One region of the Streptomyces sp. NBC_01497 genome, then DNA from elsewhere that is predicted to be linked to it. Evidence: riboswitches for the same ligand, from Rfam matches in the RefSeq annotation. Region 1 holds a riboswitch; the other holds the start of a gene.
What was found. A riboswitch is a leader RNA that binds a small molecule or an ion and turns the genes downstream of it on or off. The one in region 1 is predicted to bind glycine.
Positions count from the first base shown of each region.

Region 2: another riboswitch for glycine. It lies ahead of gcvT (glycine cleavage system aminomethyltransferase GcvT); the one in region 1 lies ahead of gcvP (aminomethyl-transferring glycine dehydrogenase).

Region 1 covers NZ_CP109427.1:6,950,423-6,961,249, reverse strand. Annotated here, with positions in the region: gene OG310_RS29460 (glutamate--cysteine ligase) at 1-358, opposite strand, end outside; gene OG310_RS29455 (hypothetical protein) at 1,055-1,684, shown strand; gene OG310_RS29450 (DUF5999 family protein) at 2,111-2,317, shown strand; gene gcvP (aminomethyl-transferring glycine dehydrogenase) at 2,522-5,407, opposite strand; glycine riboswitch at 5,595-5,691, opposite strand; gene OG310_RS29440 (PRC-barrel domain-containing protein) at 5,862-6,272, shown strand; gene OG310_RS29435 (DNA polymerase IV) at 6,733-8,109, opposite strand; gene OG310_RS29430 (MerR family transcriptional regulator) at 8,254-8,820, opposite strand; gene OG310_RS29425 (bifunctional nuclease family protein) at 9,061-9,534, opposite strand; gene ftsR (transcriptional regulator FtsR) at 9,589-10,335, opposite strand; gene OG310_RS29415 (FHA domain-containing protein) at 10,350-10,827, opposite strand, start outside.
Region 2 covers NZ_CP109427.1:2,366,837-2,377,663, forward strand. Annotated here, with positions in the region: gene OG310_RS10020 (enhanced serine sensitivity protein SseB) at 1-163, opposite strand, end outside; gene OG310_RS10025 (AAA family ATPase) at 209-955, opposite strand; glycine riboswitch at 1,394-1,494, shown strand; glycine riboswitch at 1,495-1,605, shown strand; gene gcvT (glycine cleavage system aminomethyltransferase GcvT) at 1,638-2,753, shown strand; gene gcvH (glycine cleavage system protein GcvH) at 2,854-3,231, shown strand; gene glyA (serine hydroxymethyltransferase) at 3,270-4,532, shown strand; gene OG310_RS10045 (L-serine ammonia-lyase) at 4,709-6,091, shown strand; gene OG310_RS38535 (YgjP-like metallopeptidase domain-containing protein) at 6,271-6,387, shown strand; gene OG310_RS10050 (ABC-three component system protein) at 6,555-7,505, shown strand; gene OG310_RS10055 (ABC-three component system middle component 6) at 7,502-7,768, shown strand; gene OG310_RS10060 (ABC-three component system protein) at 7,746-9,560, shown strand; partial or broken gene OG310_RS10065 (helix-turn-helix domain-containing protein) at 9,702-10,068, shown strand; gene OG310_RS10070 (oxygenase MpaB family protein) at 10,016-10,827, opposite strand, start outside.

The sequences.
Region 1 (10,827 bases):
CCTCTTCCGCTTTGCGGTGCGCATATCCGAGGCCCGCGCGCAGTTCCTCGGCGAGCTGGTCGAAGACCCGTCCGTTCAGACGGTGCGGCGCGATATTCACTTCGAGGTTGAACATGCCGAGCTCGGTCTGGAAATCGTGGCTCGCGATGCGGCTGAGCACCTCGTTGTTCATCATGCGGGGCAGGCCGTCGGACCCCGCGAGATTGAGTTCGATCTCCAGCCCGATCAGATTCCTGGGCTTGTCGAACCGCTTCTCCGCGAGCAGCTTCCCGAGCACCGAGAGGCACTGCCGGAGCCTCTTCCGGTACTGCTCGCGGCCGGCCAGGTCAAAGCCCCCCGCGTCGACCTTCTCACCCATCGACGTGTCCTCCTCGGCGTTGACGGCCCCACAACAGTGCGCGTGTCTCGCTCGATAATGCCCCCGCGCGTTGATCCCTAACGTCCTCCCCCGGACCCCCGCCCGCGGCTAGACTGTCCCCGGACACGCACGCACGGCACATACGTGACTCATATCCGGCTCACGCGTTCCCCGGGCAGGTTCTGGCGTCACATTCGCCGGGCACCTCCGGGACGCGCCCTTCTGGCATAGCCTCGGGTTCAGTAGCATAGGCATGCACCGGTCGGCGAAGGGTCGTCCTTTCCCCGGCACGGGCCAGGTCGGGCACCGGTACGCGGCTGCCGCGCGAGCATGTGCCCGTGGCATACCGAGCGAGCACGTCCGTGCCGCAGGGTACGCAATGACCGGCGAAAATGCCGGACAGGTTTCGGCCGTCCGACTGAGCGGGATCACCGCAGGCCGGATGCCACCCGTTCACAATGCGTCCAGCAAATCACCGCCGAAATCCGGCTGAATAGTGGCTTGTCCGCAATCGTCGCGACAGCTAGAAGAAACATCGTGTGAACACGGGTCGTATAAACTTCGCGGACGAGGTGGAAAGCGGGCGCAAGGCCCAGGCCCCGGATCACGTTTCCGAGCCCGCACGCCGACAGAGTTGTCCGCACCTCCCTTCGCACCCGCGCTGCACCCTGTCTCCTGAGCGAGAGGCAATCCACCATGCCGCTGCATGTCCCTCCAGTACCCGCACCCGCCCTGCGCAGCGTTTTGACCGCTCTCGGCTCCCCCACCGCCGTTCGAGAGGCCCCGACCCCGGCTCTGCGGTCCGCGCAAGGACCGCTGAGCCCTGAACTCCCCCTTCCGCTCCATGTACTCGACGCCCCCGAGGTGCTCGCCGCACCGGCGCTGCTCGACGGGGCCGAGGCCGCTCCCCACACGCGGCTGACGGGATGGCGGTTCACCATCAGCGCCGGGGAGCGCATGGTGGCCGCCGCCGACACGATGCTCACCGCCGACGGCTGGGCCTTCTCCCGGTTCTTCGAGGGTCCGTACGTGACGGCGACGGAGCGGGCTCTGCGCCAGGCCGAGGTGCTGCACACCGCCTACCAGCCACGCCTGCTCTCCGTACCGGGGCTGTACATGCTGACGCTGTGGCTGCACCAGGACACGGACGCCGACCCGGCCACCGGCGCCGTGGCCCCGGGCGACCTGCTGGTGCCTCTCGCGCCGGCGCCTCCCGGCTTCGCGGCGCACCGGCCGCACCGTGCGGCGGAACTGCTTCCCGTGATCGGTCTGCGGCTCGCTCCCGCACCTCTCGCACCCGCGCCTCTTCTACGTACCCCCGTCTGACCTGCGGCGCAGCGGCCCCCCAGCGCCCCGCGGCCTCCCGGCCGCGGGGCGCTTCGCGTGTTCGGGACGAGGGCCGGGACGGCGTACGCGCCGACGGCCCTCGTGCGGTTCATCGAACGCTCCGGTCACGGTTCGCCAACGGTCATCAAGGACCGCTAAGTTGAGCAGAACCGGCCGACCGGGTGATGGCGTCCTGGCCCACGACACCGTGCTGCCGTGAAATCCCCGTGGATCACTTCGCGCGGGACGACACTGGGTCCGGACAACAGAGACGGGGCGGTCATGTATCCCGCACAGCGCGCGGCACCGGACGGTACGCGTCCTCCGCACAGCGATCAGCCGCACGGCGATCAGCCACGCACGAGAAGCCAGGACACGAAGGCCCGGAGTACGTCAGTCCCCACCACGCAGCGAAAGAACCCGCCCATGTGCCAGCACCAGCCAGCCTGTCCGAGCGCCGACTCCGCCGACCGCGAGGCGGCCCATCCGATGGTGAGCCGTCCCGAGCAGGGCTGGAGTCTGCTCTGCAACGGCGTCGTCCTGTTCGAGGACACCGGTGAACTGCTGCCCGACGGGCAGATCATCGCCCCGCACCGGCCGCTCCGGGCCGACCAGGTGGCAGCGGCGGCGTGACGCGGCGGCGCTCCTGCGGCCGAGGCGCCGGGCGCATGAGCGAGGGGCCGGTCCGGAGCATGCGCTCCTGACCGGCCCCTCGGTGTCGCTGTGGCGGGCTGCCCGCTCCGGTGCCGTACGGGCACGCCTTACTCCCGCTCGCAGGGCATCAGGCCCTGTGCCCGCGAGCGGCGGACGCCGCCGCCCGCGGGCCTTCGACGTCCGTCAGTGCTCGTACGCGTCCAGCGGCGGGCAGGAGCAGACCAGGTTGCGGTCCCCGAACGCGCCGTCGATGCGCCGCACCGGCGGCCAGTACTTGTCGGCTACCGAGACCCCGGGCGGAAAGACCGCCACGTCACGGCTGTACGGGTGGGTCCACTCGCCACCGAGTGCGGCGGCGGTGTGCGGCGCGTTGCGCAGCGGGTTGTCGTCGGCGGCCCACTCGCCGGAGCCGACCTTCTCGATCTCGGCACGGATCGCGATCATCGCCTCGCAGAACCGGTCGAGTTCGGTCAGATCCTCGCTCTCCGTCGGCTCGATCATCAGCGTTCCGGCAACCGGGAACGACATGGTCGGCGCGTGGAAGCCGTAGTCGATCAGGCGCTTGGCGATGTCGTCGACCGAGACGCCGGTCGCCTTGGTCAGCGGCCGCAGGTCGACGATGCACTCGTGCGCCACCAGGCCGGCCGGTCCGGTGTACAGCACCGGGAAGTGCGGCTCCAGACGCTTGGCGATGTAGTTCGCCGCGAGCACCGCGACCTGGGTGGCGCGGGCGAGACCCTCGCCGCCCATCAGCCGCACGTACGCCCAGGAGATCGGCAGTATCCCCGCCGAGCCCCAGGGCGCCGCCGAGATCGGGCCGACGCCCGTCTCGGGACCCGCGGCCGGCTGCAGGGGGTGGTTCGGCAGGTACGGAGCGAGGTGCGCGCGCACACCGATCGGGCCGACGCCCGGGCCACCGCCGCCATGCGGGATGCAGAACGTCTTGTGCAGGTTCAGGTGCGACACATCCGAGCCGAAGCGGCCCGGCTTCGCGAGGCCCACCAGCGCGTTGAGGTTGGCGCCGTCCACGTAGACCTGGCCGCCCGCGTCGTGCACGGCCGCGCAGATGTCGCCGATCTGCTCCTCGAAGACACCGTGCGTGGACGGGTAGGTGACCATGAGGACGGCCAGCTCGGAACCGTACCGATCGATCTTCGCGTGCAGGTCGTCGACGTCGACGTCACCGGAGTCGCTGGTCTTCACCACGACGACGTTCATGCCCGCCATCACGGCGCTGGCCGCGTTGGTGCCGTGCGCGGAGGACGGGATCAGGCAGACCGTACGGCCGGTGTCGCCGTTGGCACGGTGGTACGCGCGTACGGCGAGGAGACCCGCGAGTTCGCCCTGCGAACCGGCGTTGGGCTGCAGGGAGACGGCGTCGTAGCCGGTGACCTCGGCGAGGCGCTCCTCCAGCTCACGGATGAGGGTGAGGTAGCCCTGCGCCTGCTCGGCGGGCGCGAACGGGTGCAGCGCGCCGAACTCCGGCCAGGTGACCGGCTCCATCTCGGTGGTGCCGTTCAGCTTCATCGTGCAGGAGCCGAGCGGGATCATGCCGCGGTCGAGCGCGTAGTCCCGGTCGGACAGGCGCCGCAGGTAGCGGAGCATCGACGTCTCGGAACGGTGGCTGTGGAAGACCGGGTGCGTCAGGTAGTCGTCGCTTCGCAGCAGGGACGCGGGCAGCGCCTCGGTCGCGGCCGCGTCGAGCGCCTCGACGTCGCCCTGCACACCGAACGCCGCCCAGACGGCGGTGAGCTGGGCACGCCCCGTGGTCTCGTCGCAGGCGACGGAGACGTGGTCCGCGTCGACCAGGCGCAGGTTGACCCCGCCCTCCCTCGCGGCCGCGACGACCTCGGCGGCCCGGGCCGGCACGCGGAGCGTGAGGGTGTCGAAGTACGCGTCCTCGGTGATCTCCACACCGCCGGCGCTCAGGCCCGCCGCGAGGAGCGTCGCGTACCGGTGGGTGCGCCGCGCGATGTCCCGCAGACCGTCCGGACCGTGGTAGACGGCGTACATGCCGGCCATGACGGCGAGCAGCACCTGCGCGGTGCAGATGTTGCTGGTCGCCTTCTCGCGCCGGATGTGCTGCTCGCGGGTCTGCAGGGCGAGGCGGTACGCCTTGTTGCCGTCGGCGTCCACGGAGACGCCGACCAGCCGGCCCGGCAGGCTGCGGGCGAACTTCTCCCGGACCGCCATGTAACCGGCGTGCGGGCCGCCGAAGCCCATCGGGACGCCGAAGCGCTGGGTGGTGCCCACCGCGATGTCCGCGCCCAGCTCGCCGGGCGGGGTGAGCAGTGTGAGGGCCAGCAGGTCGGCCGCGACGGTGACGATCGCGCCGAGTTCGTGGGCCCGCTCGACGACGGGGCGCAGGTCGCGCACCGCGCCGGAGGCGCCCGGGTACTGCAGCAGCACACCGAAGACACCGCGCTCGGCGACGTCGGCGGGGATGCCGTCCGCGAGGTCCGCGACGACGACCTCGACCCCGGTCGGCTCCGCGCGGGTGCGGATGACCGCGACGGTCTGCGGCAGGGTGTCGGCGTCGACCAGGAAGACGCCCTCCTTGACCTTGCCCACGCGCCGCGCCATCGCCATGGCCTCGGCTGCGGCCGTGCCCTCGTCGAGCAGCGAGGCGCCGGAGGTGGGCAGCCCCGTCAGGTCCGCGACGACGGTCTGGAAGTTCAGCAGGGCCTCCAGGCGGCCCTGCGAGATCTCCGGCTGGTACGGCGTGTACGCGGTGTACCAGGCCGGGTTCTCCATCACGTTGCGCAGGATCACCGGCGGTGTGTAGGTGCCGTAGTAGCCGAGGCCGATCATCGGCGCGAGCACCTGGTTGCGGTCGGCGAGCGAGCGCAGTTCCGCGAGCACCTCCGCCTCGGTGCGGGCCTCCGGCAGGTTGAGCGCCTCGGCGCTCTTGATCACGTCGGGGACGGCGGCGGCCGTCAGCTCGTCCAGCGAGCCGTAGCCGACCTGGGCGAGCATCTTGGCCTGCGCCGCCGCGTCGGGTCCGATGTGGCGGTGCTCGAAGGGAATGCCGCGCTCCAGCTGTGCGAGCGTCATGCGGTGGGCGGTCATGTGCGGAGGCCTCCTGGTCGACGCGACCTGCGTGGGGCGTCACTCGGCAATGAGTGCTACCCGGACGGCCTCCCCCTCTGTCATACGACCTGAGAGCTTCACCGGCTCGCGGGCATGTGCCGCGCGCCGGTTTTCACCGTCGGTGAGGGCGGAAGCCGTCGACGTCCGTCCTGCTTTCCAGAGTGACCTCGTCCGCGCGGTACGGGGGCCTGAGAGATTCCGGGGAGGATTTGCTCCTTCGGCGCCTCCGGCGGGCTGCCGGAGGACTCTCCCGCGCGGGGTCAGTAGCCACGGCCAGCCTACCAGCGGAGCCTTGAGGTCCACTTTCCGGCCGCCCCGCCCAGGTCCGCCGCGGGGCCCTGCGGCCCGGAGCCCTGGGGTCCCTACCCAGGAACCCCGAGTGGACGCACACCCCGGAGTGCCCTTTTGTAGTATTTACCACCGGTTGCGACTCATTGGAGGGACCGTGGAGACAGACATCGATCCGCGCAGCCTGATCGGCCGCAAGGCGTTCGACCGCGAGGGGCACAAGATCGGTACGGTCGACGAGGTGTACCTGGACGACGCGACCGGTGTGCCCGAGTGGGCGGCCGTCCGCACGGGCCTGTTCAGCAGGGACGCGTTCGTCCCGCTGGAACCCAGCACCCTGGTCGACGACACCCTCCGGATCCCGTTCGAGCGCTCCCTGATCAAGGACGCGCCGGACTTCGGGGTGGGCCGCCACCTCTCCCCGGAACAGGAGCTCCAGCTCTACCACCACTACGGCCTGGAGATCCCCGCCGCCGAGTCGCCCGAGGACGCGGCGTCGCTCTCCGAGAAGGACCGGGAACGCGACTTCGGCAAGGTCGCGGGCCAGGACGACTGAGCCGGCGCCACCGAACCACCGCCGTCCATCCCGGCCACGACGGACGGCCCCGCCGGCCGTTCGCGGACCGCGCCCGGATCGGGAGCGGCCCGGCGCTCGGACCGGGAACAGCCCGGCGCCCGGATCGGGAGCGGCCCGGCGCTCGGACGGCCCGGCCCTCGGACGGCCCAGGAGCGCTTGCCACCCGCCTGCCCGGCGTTCCGGACCCCCGGGCGTCTTCGCGGGGCCTCAGGGCCTCCACAGAGCCGTCACACGCCTCCTTGCGGGCGCGTCGAGCAGCGGGGGAAGTCCGCTTTCGCGTCCGCGAGCCCCGCAGACCCGGCACAGCCCCCGCCCGACGTCGCGTACGCGGGGAACGCCCCCCGGCCGTCGAGCACCGGGGAAAGCCCCTTCGCGTCCGCGAGCCCCCAGACCCGACAGGGGCGCGCCCGACGTCGCGGACGCGGGGAACGCCCCCGGCCTATGTGTCGTCGGACACCAGCGGCAGCGGGTCCGACGGCTCCAGGTCCGGATCGTCCAGCCAGAAGGTGCGGACGCGGCCCACGGCCGAGCCCGGCTGCTCGAAGCGCACCGTGACGCGCCGCGCCCCGCTCCCCTGCACCCAGCCGGGCCCGTGCACGGCGTGCCGCACGTCGTGACCCGCCGGGAAGCGCCGCTCGGCCCGTGACGTCTCCGGTGCCGGAACAGCGGTCACCGGCAGCGGCACCCGCTCCGGGGCCACGGTCGGCTCGTCGGGCAGCGGGAGCGGCGTCTCCACCGCTCCCGCGGCGGCCTGCGCGAAGAGGTCCTCCTGGGTGAAGTCCGCGAGCGCCGTCACGCCCACCCCCAGCAGCCGGACGCCGCCCGTGGTGTTCACCCCCTCCAGCAGCCGCCCCGCCGCCTCCCGCACCACGCTCACGTCGTCGGTGGGACCGCGCAGCGTCTCCGAGCGCGTCAGCGTCGAGAAGTCGTACCTGCGCACCTTGAGCACCACCGTCCGCCCCGACCTGCCGGCCTCGCGCAGCCTGCGCACGCACCGCTCCGCCAGCCGGTCCACCTCGGCCCGCACCCGGACCCGGTCGTGCAGGTCCACGTCGAAGGTGTCCTCCACGGAGACGGACTTGGCGTCCCGGTCGGAGACCACGGGCCGCTCGTCGAGGCCGAGCGCCATCCGGTACAGCGACAGGCCGTGCGCCCTGCCGACCAGGCGTACGAGTTCGTCCTCGCCCGCCTCCGCGAGGTGCGCGACGGTCGTCATGCCGGCCCGCCGCAGATGGTCACCCGTGGCCGGGCCCACGCCGGGCAGCGTCCGCACGGACATCGGCGCCAGCAGATCGCGCTCGGTGCCCGGCTCTATCAGCACCAGCCCGTCGGGCTTGGCCTCCTCCGAGCCGATCTTCGCGAGCATCTTGGAACCCGCGAGGCCCACGGACCCCCGCAGGCCGGTCACCGCCAGGATGTCGGCACGCAGCCGCTCGCCCGTGGCGCGCGCCGAGGCGCTGTCACTGGCCGTACCGCCGGCTTCCAGATCCACGAAGGCCTCATCCAGACTCAGCGGCTCGACGAGCGGTGAGAGCCGCCCCAGCAGCTCCATCACCTGCCCGCTGATCGTCCGGTACAAGGAGAAGCGCGGCACCAGGTACGCGGCGTTCGGCGCGAGCCGCCTGGCCTGCGCCATCGGCATCGCCGAGTGGACACCGAACCGCCGGGCCTCGTAGGAGGCGGTCGCGACGACCCCGCGCGGCCCCAGGCCGCCGACCACCACGGGCTTGCCCCGCAGGCTCGGCTTGGACGCCTGCTCCACCGAGGCATAGAACGCGTCCATGTCCAGGTGGAGGATCGTCGGCGCGGGTCTCATGACCTCGATGCTGCCGCAGAGGTCTGACAACGGCGCCCTCGCGGGCGCGGAGCGCGTGTCACCCGGCGAGCGTGCCGCCCGGGCCGCCCCGGGAGAGGCCGGCGTCCGCCGGGCCGGAGCCCGGCGGACGCCGTCTCTCGGGGTTCAGACGGCGCGGTCGCGGCGCCTGCGCGCGAGCTCGTCCGCCGGGTTGTTGCCGATCAGCGTCTCACCGGTGTCGACGCGCTCCCCGTGCAGCTGGGAGAGCGCCGCCTCGACGTCCCGCCAGACCACGCCGACGGCGATCCCGAAGACGCCCTGGCCGCACTGGAGCAGCGAGACGACCTCGTCTGGGGACGTGCACTCGTGGACGGTCGCGCCGTCGCACATCAGCGTCATCCGGTCGAGGTCCTGGAAGCCGCGGTCGCGCAGGTGCTGGACGGCGGCCCGGATGTTCTGCAGGGCCACTCCGGTGTCCAGGAACCTCTTGACGATCTTGAGCACCACGACATCGCGGAAGCCGTAGAGCCGCTGCGTGCCGGAGCCGTAGGCGGGCCGCACACTCGGCTCGACGAGCCCCGTACGCGCCCAGTAGTCCAATTGGCGGTAAGTGATTCCCGCCGCCGCACAGGCCGTAGGTCCCCGGTACCCGACACTCTCGTGGGTGGGATCGACCGAACTGCCGTGAAGCCGGTACGCACTCGCCGTCGTACCGTCGCCGCTGCTTCTCACGCCGACCTCCGTCCTTGACCTGCCTTCACGACGGTAGGCAGTCACCAGGGGTGCGTCAACGATCGCCGCACTCGCCACGCCGAGTGATAATCACCCTGAGGGTGGTTTAGCGTGCCCGATTACCGGGAAAGGCTGCTCGAATCGCCTGAGCCAGAGCATGCTAGCGGGTGCGGCACCGCCGGACGTCAGGGCATCGAAGGCCGGGCGGCCGACCCGGCCGCCCGGCCCCGATCTCCGGTCTCACTGGCTGTTCGTCCCGAAATCCTCCGGCGAGATCTGGTCGAGGAACTCGCGGAATTTCTCCACTTCGTCCTCCTGCTCGTCGGGGATCGCGATTCCGGCGTCGTCGAGTACTCCGTCGCTGCCGTAGATCGGCGTTCCCGTGCGCAGGGCGAGCGCTATGGCGTCGGACGGCCGTGCGCTCACCTCGACTCCACTGGCGAAGACCAGCTCCGCGTAGAAGACCCCTTCGCGGAGATCCGTGATGCGTACTTCCGTGAGCTCCTGGCCCACCGCTTCAAGGACATCCTTGAAAAGGTCGTGCGTCAGCGGTCTTGCCGGTGCCATGCCCTGCTGAGCGAAGGCGATGGCGGTTGCCTCCCCAGGTCCGATCCAGATGGGGAGGTACCGATCGCCTCCCACTTCGCGCAGGAGCACGATCGGCTGGTTGGAGGGCATTTCCACCCGGACACCCACAACGTCGAGCTCGTTCACACAGCAACCCTAGGACGTGCCCGGCAGGTTTGGGTAGTCGGGGCACCGTCGTGCTCAGTGGAGTCGGCCACCCAGGGCCGTACGCACGAGCGCCGCGTGCAGCCGTACGGACAGCCCCGCGAGCTCTCTTGTGGTCGCCTCCGCATGGGCCCTGGTCTGCGGGTTACGGTGCCTGCGCAGCGGCGCGACGACCTGTTCGACCAGCCCGGCCTCCCGCTCGGCAGCCGCTTTCATCACCCGCAGATGGCGTGGTTCCAGACCGAAACGGCCGAGATCCGCCACCAGCCTGGCCACGGTGACGGCGTCCGCGTCGTAGCTGCCGTCCTCCAGCGCGGCGATCAGGCCGTACGACTCCCACTCGGCAAGCTCGTCCTCGCCCACCTCCAGCGCGGCGAGCAGCTCCGCGCGCCCCAGCCGGGCGGCTGTCGGCTGGTCGTCGGCGGGGTCCTCCGGGACCGGCCAGACGTCCCTGCGGTCGCGCTGGGGGCCCGGCAGCGCCACCTGCTCGCCACGGGCCAGCGCCTCCAGATGCTCCTTGATGACCTTCAGGGGAAGATAGTGGTCACGCTGCATGCGCAGCACCAGCCCGAGCCGCTCCACGTCCTCGGGGCTGAACTTGCGATAGCCCGACGGCGTCCTGCGCGGCTCCACCAGGCCCTCCGCCTCAAGGAAGCGGATCTTCGAGATGGTGACCTCGGGGAACTCGTCGCGCAGCCGCCCGAGCACCGCCCCGATGCTCACCAGCGGATCCGCCGCCGGGGCGGTGCCGCGTTCGGCACCGCCCTTCGGGGTAAGCAACATGGACTCTCCGGGGGTCACACGCCCCGCTGGCTCGCGTAGAAGACCAGTCGGTACTTGCCGATCTGGACCTCGTCGCCGTTCGCCAGCAGGACCGAGTCGATCCGCTCACGATTGACGTAGGTGCCGTTGAGGCTGCCCACATCGGAGACGGTGAACAGGCCGTCCGTACCCCTGCGGAACTCCACATGGCGTCGTGAGACCGTCACGTCGTCCAGGAAGATGTCGCTCTGCGGGTGGCGGCCGGCCGTCGTCAGCTCGCCGTCCAGCAGGAAGCGGCTGCCCGAGTTGGGCCCCCTGCGCACGATGAGCAGCGCGGAGCCGAACGGCAGCGCCTCGACGGCGGCCTGCGCCTCCGGACTCAGCGTCGGCAGCTGCGTCTGACCCGTGGTCTCCGGGTCGTACGCCTCCAGGCCGGAGATCGAGATCGTCGACGTCGTCTCCGCGGCTCGCTCGCTCGGCACACCCGCCCGCAGCGGCGCGCCGCAGTTCGAG
Region 2 (10,827 bases), 4.6 Mb from region 1:
TCGGCAGGTCGAGCCCCTGACTGTCCGGGCCGCCGCCCTCCGGCAACGGCACCCAGACCTCACTGCGGCCGAGTACCTCGACGAGCCGGGCGCCCGCCGTTTCGCTGCCGAGCGAGGCGGCGAGCACCTCTTCGAGTTCGTTGCCCGGCCATGCCGTGTCCACTGTGCTCAGTCCTCCGCCTTGCCCCTACTGGTCCGGGGCAGCACCTTAACGGCCCTGCTCGCCCGTGGGGTGCCCGGTGGGTGGGCCGTCGGCGAACACGATGGCTCCGAGGGTGCCCACCGCCTCCCGGTCCAGGAGCACGGCGGACCGGCAGCCCGGCAGCCGGCCCGACCCGACGTCCGCGAGGAGCCGCGCCACCGCCCTGCGGTGGCGGGCGAAGGCGTACCGGGAGACGGCCCTGCCCCGGGCCCGCTGGCCCGCGCGGGCGACCTCCGGCGGCACGTCGATGAGGACGAGGTGCAGCGCACGCCCGCGCCCGCGCGCCTCGCGGGCCAGCCACCGGCGCACCCAGGTCTGGGTGCCGCAGTCATGGACGACGACGCTGCGCCCGGAGCGCAGCAGCCGCCACAGGCCGGCGTAGTGCGCGAGGCGCACGACGGGCCGGTAGAGGGCGTACGGGAGCAGGGGCAGCCGGCGGGCCCACCGCTCGCGTGCGTCCTGGGAGTCGACGCCGCCGCCGGTGGCCCGGCGGATCAGGGTCGACTTGCCGCTGCCGGGCAGCCCCGAGATCACGACGAGGTCCCCGGTCGCGAAGACGAGCCCGCCGGACGGCGTCCCGGAGCGCCCCCGTAAGTCCCGGACATGGAACGCGTCCCGGACCGGCCGCGGTTCCTGGACGGGGGACCGGTCCCGGACGCCGGACGCCCGGCGTCCTGGCGGCGGTCCCGCCGGGGGGCCGGTCCTCGGGCCGGGGAGCGCGTGGGGCGGGGCCGAGCCCCCCGGCGAGGCGATGGCGTTCCGCGCTGCCCCGCGCTCGGACCTCCCCGCTTCGTCCGGTGCGCCCCTGCCCGTGCCGGGACCGCCGCCCCGTTCATCCCCGCCGGCCGGGCGCCGCGGCCCTTCCCCGGGCTCCCCCGCCCGGCCGTCCTCATCAGTGACCGCCCGGGCCTCCCGATCCCCGCCTGCCGCCCGGCCCTCCTGATACGCCGGCCGGCCCCCGTCCCGCTCCCGCGCCGGCTCGGGTTCCGGCGCCGCGCCCCTGCCCCGTTCCGCCGCCGTCTGGTCCCGCACCGTCATGGCCGCCGCCCCCTGTCACGGTCATCCGCTGTCCCGTCCCGCGGGCACGCCGTGCCCGCGTCCGCAGTCGGTAAAGAAATGGTAATGGCGGCCGAGGTTCCCGTGACAGGGCGCGCATGCGATGATGGCCGCGCCAACTCCATACCGGCCGTTTGAATCCGCGCGGGAGAGTTCCGGACACCTCGGGTGCACCGGACGCCGAAGGAGCAAGTTCCTCCCTTGAATCTCTCAGGCACCGATACCGCGTGGGCGAGGCAGATCTGAAAAGCGGGCCGCCACGCGCGCCCCCACCCAAGGTGCAAATCATGGCCCGTGACTGGGCGGTCATGATGAACCTCTCAGGTTCCGATGACAGATGGGGAGGACCGTCCTCGCCCTTCATCCCTGGGAGCCACCGATGAGCCCGTCACCCCGCCGCACCGCGCTCGACGCCGTGCACCGCGCGCTGGGCGCGACCATGACCGACTTCGCGGGCTGGGACATGCCGCTGCGCTACGGCAGTGAGCGCGAGGAGCACAACGCCGTGCGCACCTCCGCCGGGCTGTTCGACCTCTCCCACATGGGCGAGATCACGCTGACCGGTGCCGGTGCCGCCGCCGCGCTGGACTACGCGCTCGTCGGCAACATCGGCGCGCTGGCCGTGGGCCGCGCCCGCTACACGATGATCTGCCGCGAGGACGGCGGGATCCTCGACGACCTGATCGTCTACCGCCTCGGCGACGAGCACTTCATGGTCGTGGCGAACGCGTCGAACGCCCAGGTCGTGCTGGACGAGCTGAGCGCGCGCGCGGACGGCTTCGACACCGTCGTGCGCGACGACCGCGAGGCGTACGCGCTGCTGGCCGTACAGGGCCCGCGCTCGGCCGCGATCCTGAAGAGTCTGACCGACGCGGACCTCGACGGCCTCAAGTACTACGCGGGCCTGCCCGGCACCGTGGCCGGCGTGAACGCCCTGATCGCGCGTACGGGCTACACCGGCGAGGACGGCTTCGAGCTGTTCGTGGCGCCCGCGCACGCCGAGGGGCTGTGGCAGGCGCTGACCGGGGCGGGCCGGGAGGCCGGCCTCATCCCGTGCGGCCTGTCCTGCCGGGACACGCTGCGCCTTGAGGCGGGCATGCCGCTGTACGGCAACGAGCTGTCCACCGCTCTGACCCCGTACGACGCGGGCCTCGGCCGGGTCGTCAAGTTCGAGAAGGAAGGCGACTTCGTCGGCCGGATGGCGCTGGCCACGGCGGCGGAGCTGGCCGCGGTGAAGGCGCCCCGCAAGCTGGTCGGCCTGATCGCGCGGGGCCGCAGGGTGCCGCGCGCGGGCTACCAGGTCGTCGCCGGGGACGCGGTCGTGGGCGAGGTCACCTCGGGCGCCCCCTCCCCCACCCTGGGCAAGCCGATCGCCATGGCGTACGTGGACACCGCGCACGCGGAGCCCGGCGCCGAGGGCGTCGGGGTCGACATCCGCGGCAACCACGAGCCGTTCGACGTCGTGGCCCTGCCGTTCTACAAGCGCGAGAAGTGATACTCCGTTTCCCACCAGGGCCGCCGCGCACCGCGGCGTTCGTCCACCACCCCACCGGGCCCGTTTCGGCTGCCCGTCCGCGTACAGGAGAATTCAGGACATGAGCAACCCCCAGCAGCTCCGCTACAGCAAGGAGCACGAGTGGCTGACGGCCGTCGAGGACGGCGTGTCGACGGTCGGCATCACGGAGTTCGCGGCGAACGCCCTCGGCGACGTCGTCTACGTCCAGCTCCCCGAGGTCGGGGACACGGTGAGCGCGGGCGAGACCTGCGGCGAGCTGGAGTCCACCAAGTCGGTCAGTGATCTCTACGCGCCGGTCACCGGCGAGGTCACGGCGGTCAACCAGGACGTGGCGGACGACCCGTCACTGGTCAACACGGCGCCCTTCGAGGGCGGCTGGCTCTTCAAGGTCCGCGTCTCCGAGGAGCCCGGGGACCTGCTCTCGGCCGACGAGTACACCGAGTTCGCCGGCAACTGACGCCACTGACGGTAATCGACACCAGGGACTGATCCGCTTTGTCTTCGCTCCTGAACACCCCGCTGCACGAGCTCGACCCGGACGTCGCCGCCGCCGTCGACGCGGAGCTGCACCGCCAGCAGTCGACGCTGGAGATGATCGCCTCGGAGAACTTCGCCCCGGTCGCCGTGATGGAGGCGCAGGGCTCCGTCCTCACCAACAAGTACGCCGAGGGCTACCCGGGCCGCCGTTACTACGGCGGCTGCGAGCACGTCGACGTGATCGAGCAGATCGCCATCGACCGGGTGAAGGCGCTGTTCGGCGCGGAGCACGCGAACGTGCAGCCGCACTCGGGTGCCCAGGCCAACGCGGCGGCGATGTTCGCGCTGCTGAAGCCCGGTGACACGATCATGGGGCTGAACCTCGCGCACGGCGGGCACCTCACCCACGGCATGAAGATCAACTTCTCCGGCAAGCTGTACAACGTGGTGCCCTACCACGTCGACGGCGAGAGCGGTCAGGTCGACATGGCCGAGGTGGAGCGCCTGGCGAAGGAGACCCGCCCGCAGCTGATCGTCGCGGGCTGGTCGGCGTACCCCCGCCAGCTGGACTTCGCCGCGTTCCGGCGGATCGCCGACGAGGTCGGCGCGTACCTGATGGTCGACATGGCGCACTTCGCCGGGCTGGTCGCCGCGGGGCTGCACCCGAACCCCGTGCCGCACGCGCACGTGGTGACGACGACCACCCACAAGACCCTCGGCGGCCCGCGCGGCGGCGTGATCCTCTCGACGGCCGAGCTGGCGAAGAAGATCAACTCCGCGGTCTTCCCCGGCCAGCAGGGCGGGCCGCTGGAGCACGTCATCGCGGGCAAGGCGGTCGCGTTCAAGATCGCCGCGACGGACGAGTTCAAGGAGCGCCAGCAGCGCACGCTGGACGGCGCGCGCATCCTCGCCGAGCGCCTGGGCCGCCCGGACGCCGTCGAGGCGGGCGTCTCGGTCCTGTCCGGTGGTACGGACGTCCACCTGGTCCTCGTCGACCTGCGTGACTCCGCCCTGGACGGGCAGCAGGCAGAGGACCGGCTGCACGAGGTCGGCATCACCGTGAACCGCAACGCGGTGCCGAACGACCCCCGCCCCCCGATGGTCACCTCCGGCCTGCGGATCGGCACCCCGGCGCTCGCCACCCGCGGCTTCACCACCGAGGACTTCACCGAAGTGGCGGATGTCATCGCCGAGGCGCTGAAGCCGTCCTTCGACGGTGCGGCCCTGGGCGCGCGGGTGGCGGCACTGGCCGCGAAGCACCCGCTGTACCCGACGCTGTAGCCGTCGGTCACCGCGGGAGCGCAATTCTGGCATCGGCGGGGCATCGCGGCACACTGGAGTGTGGTGCGCGGTGCCCCGCCGTGCGCCGCGGCACGTCTCGGCCCCGCACCGCCCCACCGGTCGGCGCGGCCCTACCTGGCGGACAACGGAGTCCGCCGACCAGCAAGGAGTTCCACGTGGCCATCTCGGTCTTCGACCTGTTCTCGATCGGCATCGGCCCGTCCAGCTCGCACACGGTCGGCCCGATGCGCGCTGCCCGCATGTTCGCCCGCCGCCTGAAGAACGAGGGGCTGCTCGTCCATGTGGCCTCGGTGCACGCCGAGCTGTACGGGTCCCTCGGCGCCACGGGGCACGGGCACGGCACGCCGAAGGCGGTCCTGCTCGGGCTGGAGGGCAACTCGCCGCGCACGGTCGACGTGGAGCACGCGGACGAGCAGGCGGAACGTATCTCCACAGGCGGCAGGCTGAACCTGCTCGGTGTGCACGAGATCGCGTTCGACGCCGCCAAGGACCTGGTGCTGCACCGTCGCAAGCGGCTCCCCTACCACGCGAACGGCATGAAGGTCACCGCGTACGACACGGCGGGCGAGACCCTGCTGGAGAAGACGTACTACTCGGTCGGTGGCGGCTTCGTCGTGGACGAGGAAGCCGTGGGCGAGGACCGCATCAAGCTGGACGACACCGTCCTCAAGCACCCCTTCCGCACCGGCGACGAGTTGCTGCGCCTCTCCCGCGAGACGGGCCTGTCCATCTCCGCGCTGATGCTGCAAAACGAGCTCGCCTGGCGCACCGAGGACGAGATCAGGGCCGGGCTGCTGGAGATCTGGCAGGTCATGCAGGCGTGCGTCAGCCGGGGCATGACCCGCGAGGGCAACCTGCCCGGCGGCCTGAAGGTACGGCGGCGGGCCGCGAACTCGGCGCGCCAGCTGCGCGCCGAGGGCGACGCGCAGACCCACGCGATGGAGTGGATCACCCTCTACGCGATGGCCGTGAACGAGGAGAACGCCGCCGGCGGCCGGGTCGTCACCGCCCCGACGAACGGCGCCGCCGGGATCATCCCCGCGGTCCTGCACTACTACATGAACTTCTGCTCCCACGGCGCCACGCCCCAGGAGCGCGACGACGACGTGGTCCGCTTCCTGCTGGCCGCCGGCGCGATCGGCATGCTCTTCAAGGAGAACGCGTCGATCTCCGGTGCCGAGGTCGGCTGCCAGGGCGAGGTCGGCTCGGCCTGCTCGATGGCGGCGGGCGCCCTCGCCGAGGTGCTGGGCGGCAGCGCCGAGCAGGTCGAGAACGCGGCGGAGATCGGCATGGAGCACAACCTCGGCCTGACCTGCGACCCGGTCGGCGGCCTGGTCCAGATCCCGTGCATCGAACGCAACGGCATGGCCGCGGTGAAGGCGGTGACCGCGGCGAAGATGGCGCTGCGCGGCGACGGCAGCCACAAGGTCTCCCTCGACAAGGTCATCAAGACGATGCGGGACACCGGCCGGGACATGTCGGTCAAGTACAAGGAGACGGCGCGGGGCGGGCTCGCGGTGAACATCATCGAGTGCTGAGGGGGCCTGACCAGCTCGTTCCTGGTGGGTTCAGCGTGTGGGGCCTTCCCTGCTTACGCGTCAGAACGTCCCTGGAATCTCCCTGAGACCGACGTAGATGCCCCTGTGTGTCCCTGCATGTCTCGCTCTCGGGGGCTGGCCGACGGCCGGGGAACCCGCACCCTTGCCGCACTCTCAGGGTGTGGCGTGCAGTCGGTGCACGGGACTACCTGCTTGGTCACGAGCTCGCCCGCCTAAACGAGCACGATCACTCGCCAGAGTTCTGGAGCCTGGTCGGACGCGCTATGCCCGACTAAGTGCGCTGGGGAACAGCTAGATCTGCTGACGACCAACCGCTGCTTCCGAAGTCAGTGGACTCCGCGCAGTAGCTTGCTCGTCGGTGGGATGGCCGGGACCAGGGTTCCTTGGCTGGCCGCAAAGGCACTATGGTGCCTCGGGAAAGATCAGCTTGGGGGAGGCGCCGGTGCTGCCGCACCAGATGCAATATGCGCAGAGCAAGTTTCGATCGCTGATCGAGGGCAGCTCCGGCAACGAGTTCGAGAAGCTCTTCCACCGGGTCATGGAGCTCCGGCACGAGGACTACGTGCCGATCCGTACCGCAGGCTCCATCGGAGACCTGGGCGGTGATGGTCTGCGGACGGTGGGGCGACGTCTCTACGCTTGCTACGCGCCGGAGACCTTCAATGTTTCCGAGGTGCGCGGAAAGTTCCGCGGTGACGTGGAAAGTGCCATCATCCAGCGCCCCGAGCAGTTCGACATCTTTGTCTTCGTCCACAATGACCAGCGGGGAGGCATCCACCCGGTCGTATCGGGACTGCTCATGGAGGCGGGCAAGGACCATCCACGTATAACGTTCCACCAGATGGGCCCTCAGAAGATCTGGAACGAGGCGATGTTCCTCGACCGCTTGAGGATGGAATACCTGCTCGGCGAGGCGATCCCCGTCGAGCTGGTCGCATACAGGATAGGTATGGCCGAAATCGAGCCGCTCCTCAAGCACTTAGCGGATAAGCGCCAGCACCATGCGTCAGCGGGCGAAATACCGCTGCCCACCACCTACAAAGTCGATTACAACGAGCTGTCTTCCCAGGCACGTCAGGTCCTGCAGGCCGGCCGGCCATACGGCTACCTGGTCGAGCAGTACTACAGAGACGGCCTGGATCTAAGGGAGCGGGACGAGGTCGCGGACAGCTTCCGCGCCTACTACCGCCGAATGCGCAATGAGCACGGCGATGACGCGGATGAGATTCTATGGCAAATGCAGCGTTACGTACTGGGGCAGGAAGCTGCACGCTGGGAACGCGAAGAGGCAGCGAAGGCCGTTCTCGCTTACTTTTTCGACGAATGTGACATCTTCGAAGTACCGCCACCTGGGTGGCAGCCGTCCGTCGACGTGGAAGGAGGAGCAGGGTGATCACCCCAACCAAGGGAATCTCCCCTGACCGCGCGCTCCTCGCCGTCGGTGCCCAGATCGCCGTGCAGCTGGACCGCCCGCTTACGGTCAGCCAGACCTGGGCTCGACTACGCGAGTGGCGCCGCGAGAACGGTCATCCAGCTCCGCTCTCCTTCGGGTGGTTCGTCCTTGCATTGGACGTCCTGCACGCGCTCGGCATCGTCGATCTGAACAACGAACTGCTCACCAGGGGGACCGCCCATGCTGCGCCAACTGCGCGCTGATGATGAGCGGTTCAAGACGGTCACGTTCCAGTCCGGCTTGAACTTGCTGGTGGCGGAGACCACCGATGTCTCTCGTTCCACCGACAGCCGCAACGGCTCCGGCAAGTCCAGCATGATCGAACTGCTGCACTTTCTGCTCGGAGGCCGCCCCGACAACAAACACCTTGTCGCGCGTGAGGAACTGCGCAGGACTACCTTCACGCTCAGCCTGGACTGGCCCGAACTCCGGCAAGAGTTGAGAGTCAGCCGGAGCGGCGGAGACGCCAAGACGGTGACGCTCGATCCTGCGGTAGCCCGTCGGCCCGGCCCCACTGGGTTGTCCAGGATCGCCGAGCCGCCGAGTCTGTGGGAGGTAGCCGAGCCAGAGACACTGCCGGTCACGGTTGCCGGCCCCCAAAAAGTTCACTTCACCGAGTGGCAGGCACTCATCGAGGAGAATCTCTTTGGACTGACTGGAGACCACCCAGGGGTCAGTGGCCGCGCTCTGCTCTCATTCCTCATCCGCCGCGTAGGTGACCACGGGTTCAACGAGGCGGTGCGGAGTTTCGCCCGGCAGCCGGAGGGACAGGCGGCTCCCAACCTCGCCTACCTGCTAGGTCTTGATTCGTCCCTTGCTGCCCGTTACCAAGCTATCGCTGTCAAGAAGAATGCCCGTGACCAGCTAAAAAAGGCAGTCAACGATCCCGTATGGGGCCGTGTGGTTGGCAAGGCCGCGGATCTGCGCGGTGAGATTGCCGTGCAGAGTTCGAAGATCGAGGAACTGCGGCGACAGATCGCGGCATTTCGTGTCGTCCCCCAGTACGAGGCACTCAAGGAGCAAGCGGACAAGCTGACCCGCCGCATCCAGGACCTGAGTACCCAAGACATCATCGACCGCCGCAACCTTGACCATCTCGAACGCTCTGTGGAAGAGGCAGTCGACCCAGAGGTCCGTTATTTGGAGCAGGTCTATGACGAATTGGGCGTTACCCTGCCTCAGCAGGCGCTACGGCGATTCGATGATGTACGCGCCTTCCATGCGGCCGTGGTCCGAAACCGGCGCATATATCTCAAGGAAGAGATTGCTGAGACTCGTCAACGCCTCGATGCCCGCAAAGCTGAACGGGCGCGGCTCGATGACGAGCAGAGCAGAATCCTCAAGGACCTGAACGACGGTGGCGCATTGGAGGCACTCACCACCCTTCAGAAGGTTCTGGCGCAGGAAGAAGCGACCCTGGGCGCGCTTCAGCATCGGCTTGAGGCAGCTCAGGCCGTCGAGGAGAGTAGCCGAGAGATTGAGGCGTCCCGCCTCGAACTGACGCGTGAAGTCGATACGGACCTGCAGGAACGGCAAGAGCAGATCACTCAGGCCACGGTCTTGTTCAATGAGCTGGCTGGCCGACTCTACGGAAGCGACAGGCCTGCTTACCTTTCGGTCGAGGCCGGGCGGAACACTTTGAAGATCACGCCCAAGATCAGCAGCGACGTGAGTCAGGGCATCAACAAGATGTCGATCTTCTGCTTCGACCTCACCATGGCGGTCATTGCCCACCGAGAAGGACGTGCACCTGATTTTCTGGTGCATGACAGTCACATCTTCGATGGGGTCGATGACCGCCAGCTAACTCGGGCGCTCGAGATCGCGGTGGACGTCACGGCGGCGGAAGGCATGCAGTACGTCGTCACAATCAATGAGGATGATCTCGGCAAGGCGCGCAATCTTGGTTTCAACCCAGCTCCTTACCTCATTGAACCGTTGCTCACCGATTCCTACGAGGGCGGAGGGCTTTTCGGGTTCCGGTTCGAACGGTAGATGACTCGAAGAGTGCCCCTCTGCCCGAAGCTCGCCGCCACCACTCGTGAGAATCAGCCAGGCCGCCCAGGAGTAATGTTTCCGTGGACAAAGGCTAAGGGCTGTCCCGTAACTGCTGGTCGCAGATGAGATGATCTTGTCGTGGCTGGTGTGATCACGGCGTCGGAGCCGTCCTGGATAGCCCCGTTCACCGGGCTCAGCCCGTGCCTGTTCGGGAAGCTGGTGACCGTTCTGCGGCGTGAGGGTGCGGACGCGGTCCGCAGGGGCCGGCCGTGGAGCCTGCCGCTGGAGGACCGTGCACTGCTGGTCGCGGCCAGTTGGCGCACGAACCTGACCATGCGCCAACTGGCCCCGCTGTTCGGGGGTGTCCAAGTCCGCAGCAGATCGGATCATCGATCATCTCGGGCCGATGCTCGCCCTGCAGCCGCGCAAGAGGTTTGCGAGGGACGCGGTGCTCATCGTGGCGGCGGCGCCATCGCCCAGCGGATGGTTCCCACCACCGCGTGACCCGCCAGGCGCACGCCTGTCTCCTCGACCAGCGGGAGGTACGGCAGGAGCAGCGGGAGCCGTGCCCGGGCCGGCAGCAGGGAGACCGCGCTCGCGGCGAGGGCCGCGTACGGCGGGCGGGCCGCGAGCGGCAGCGGCGGGTTCAGCAGCAGGAAGCGTGCTGCTTCCCGGGCCTGGCGGGTGCCGTGCAGTTCGGGCCCGTACGCGGCGAGCCGGTCGGCCAGTTCCGCCTGGTCGCGCGGCGGGTCGACGGCGCCGAGGGCGGTCGCGACGCGGGCCGCCTCGGCGACGTAGGTGTCATAGCCGTCCTCCGTCAGCGGCTGGGCCCCGTACCGGCGGTGCGCGCGCAGGAAGCTGTCCACCTCGGCGATGTGCACCCAGGTCAGCAGGTGCGGGTCGGCCGCGTGGTACGCCTCGCCCGCGTCGGTGCGCCCCCGTATCCGTTCGTGGACCGCGCGCACCCGCTCGACGGCCTCCTCGGCGTCCCGCGCCGTGCCGAAGGTGGTCACCGCGAGGAAGGTGCTGGTGCGCTGGAGGCGGCCCCACGGATCGCCCTTGTAGCCGGAGTGCGCCGCGACGGCGGCCATGGCCAGCGGATGCAGTGACTGCAGGAGCAGGGCCCGCAGCCCTCCCACGAACATCGACGCGTCGCCGTGCACGGTCCTGATGGCACTGCCCGGGGGGAACCAGCGTTCACCGGGGGCGTCGTGGATACGGGCGCGGGCCGCGCCTCCCCCGGGGCCCGCGACCCGCTCGAACA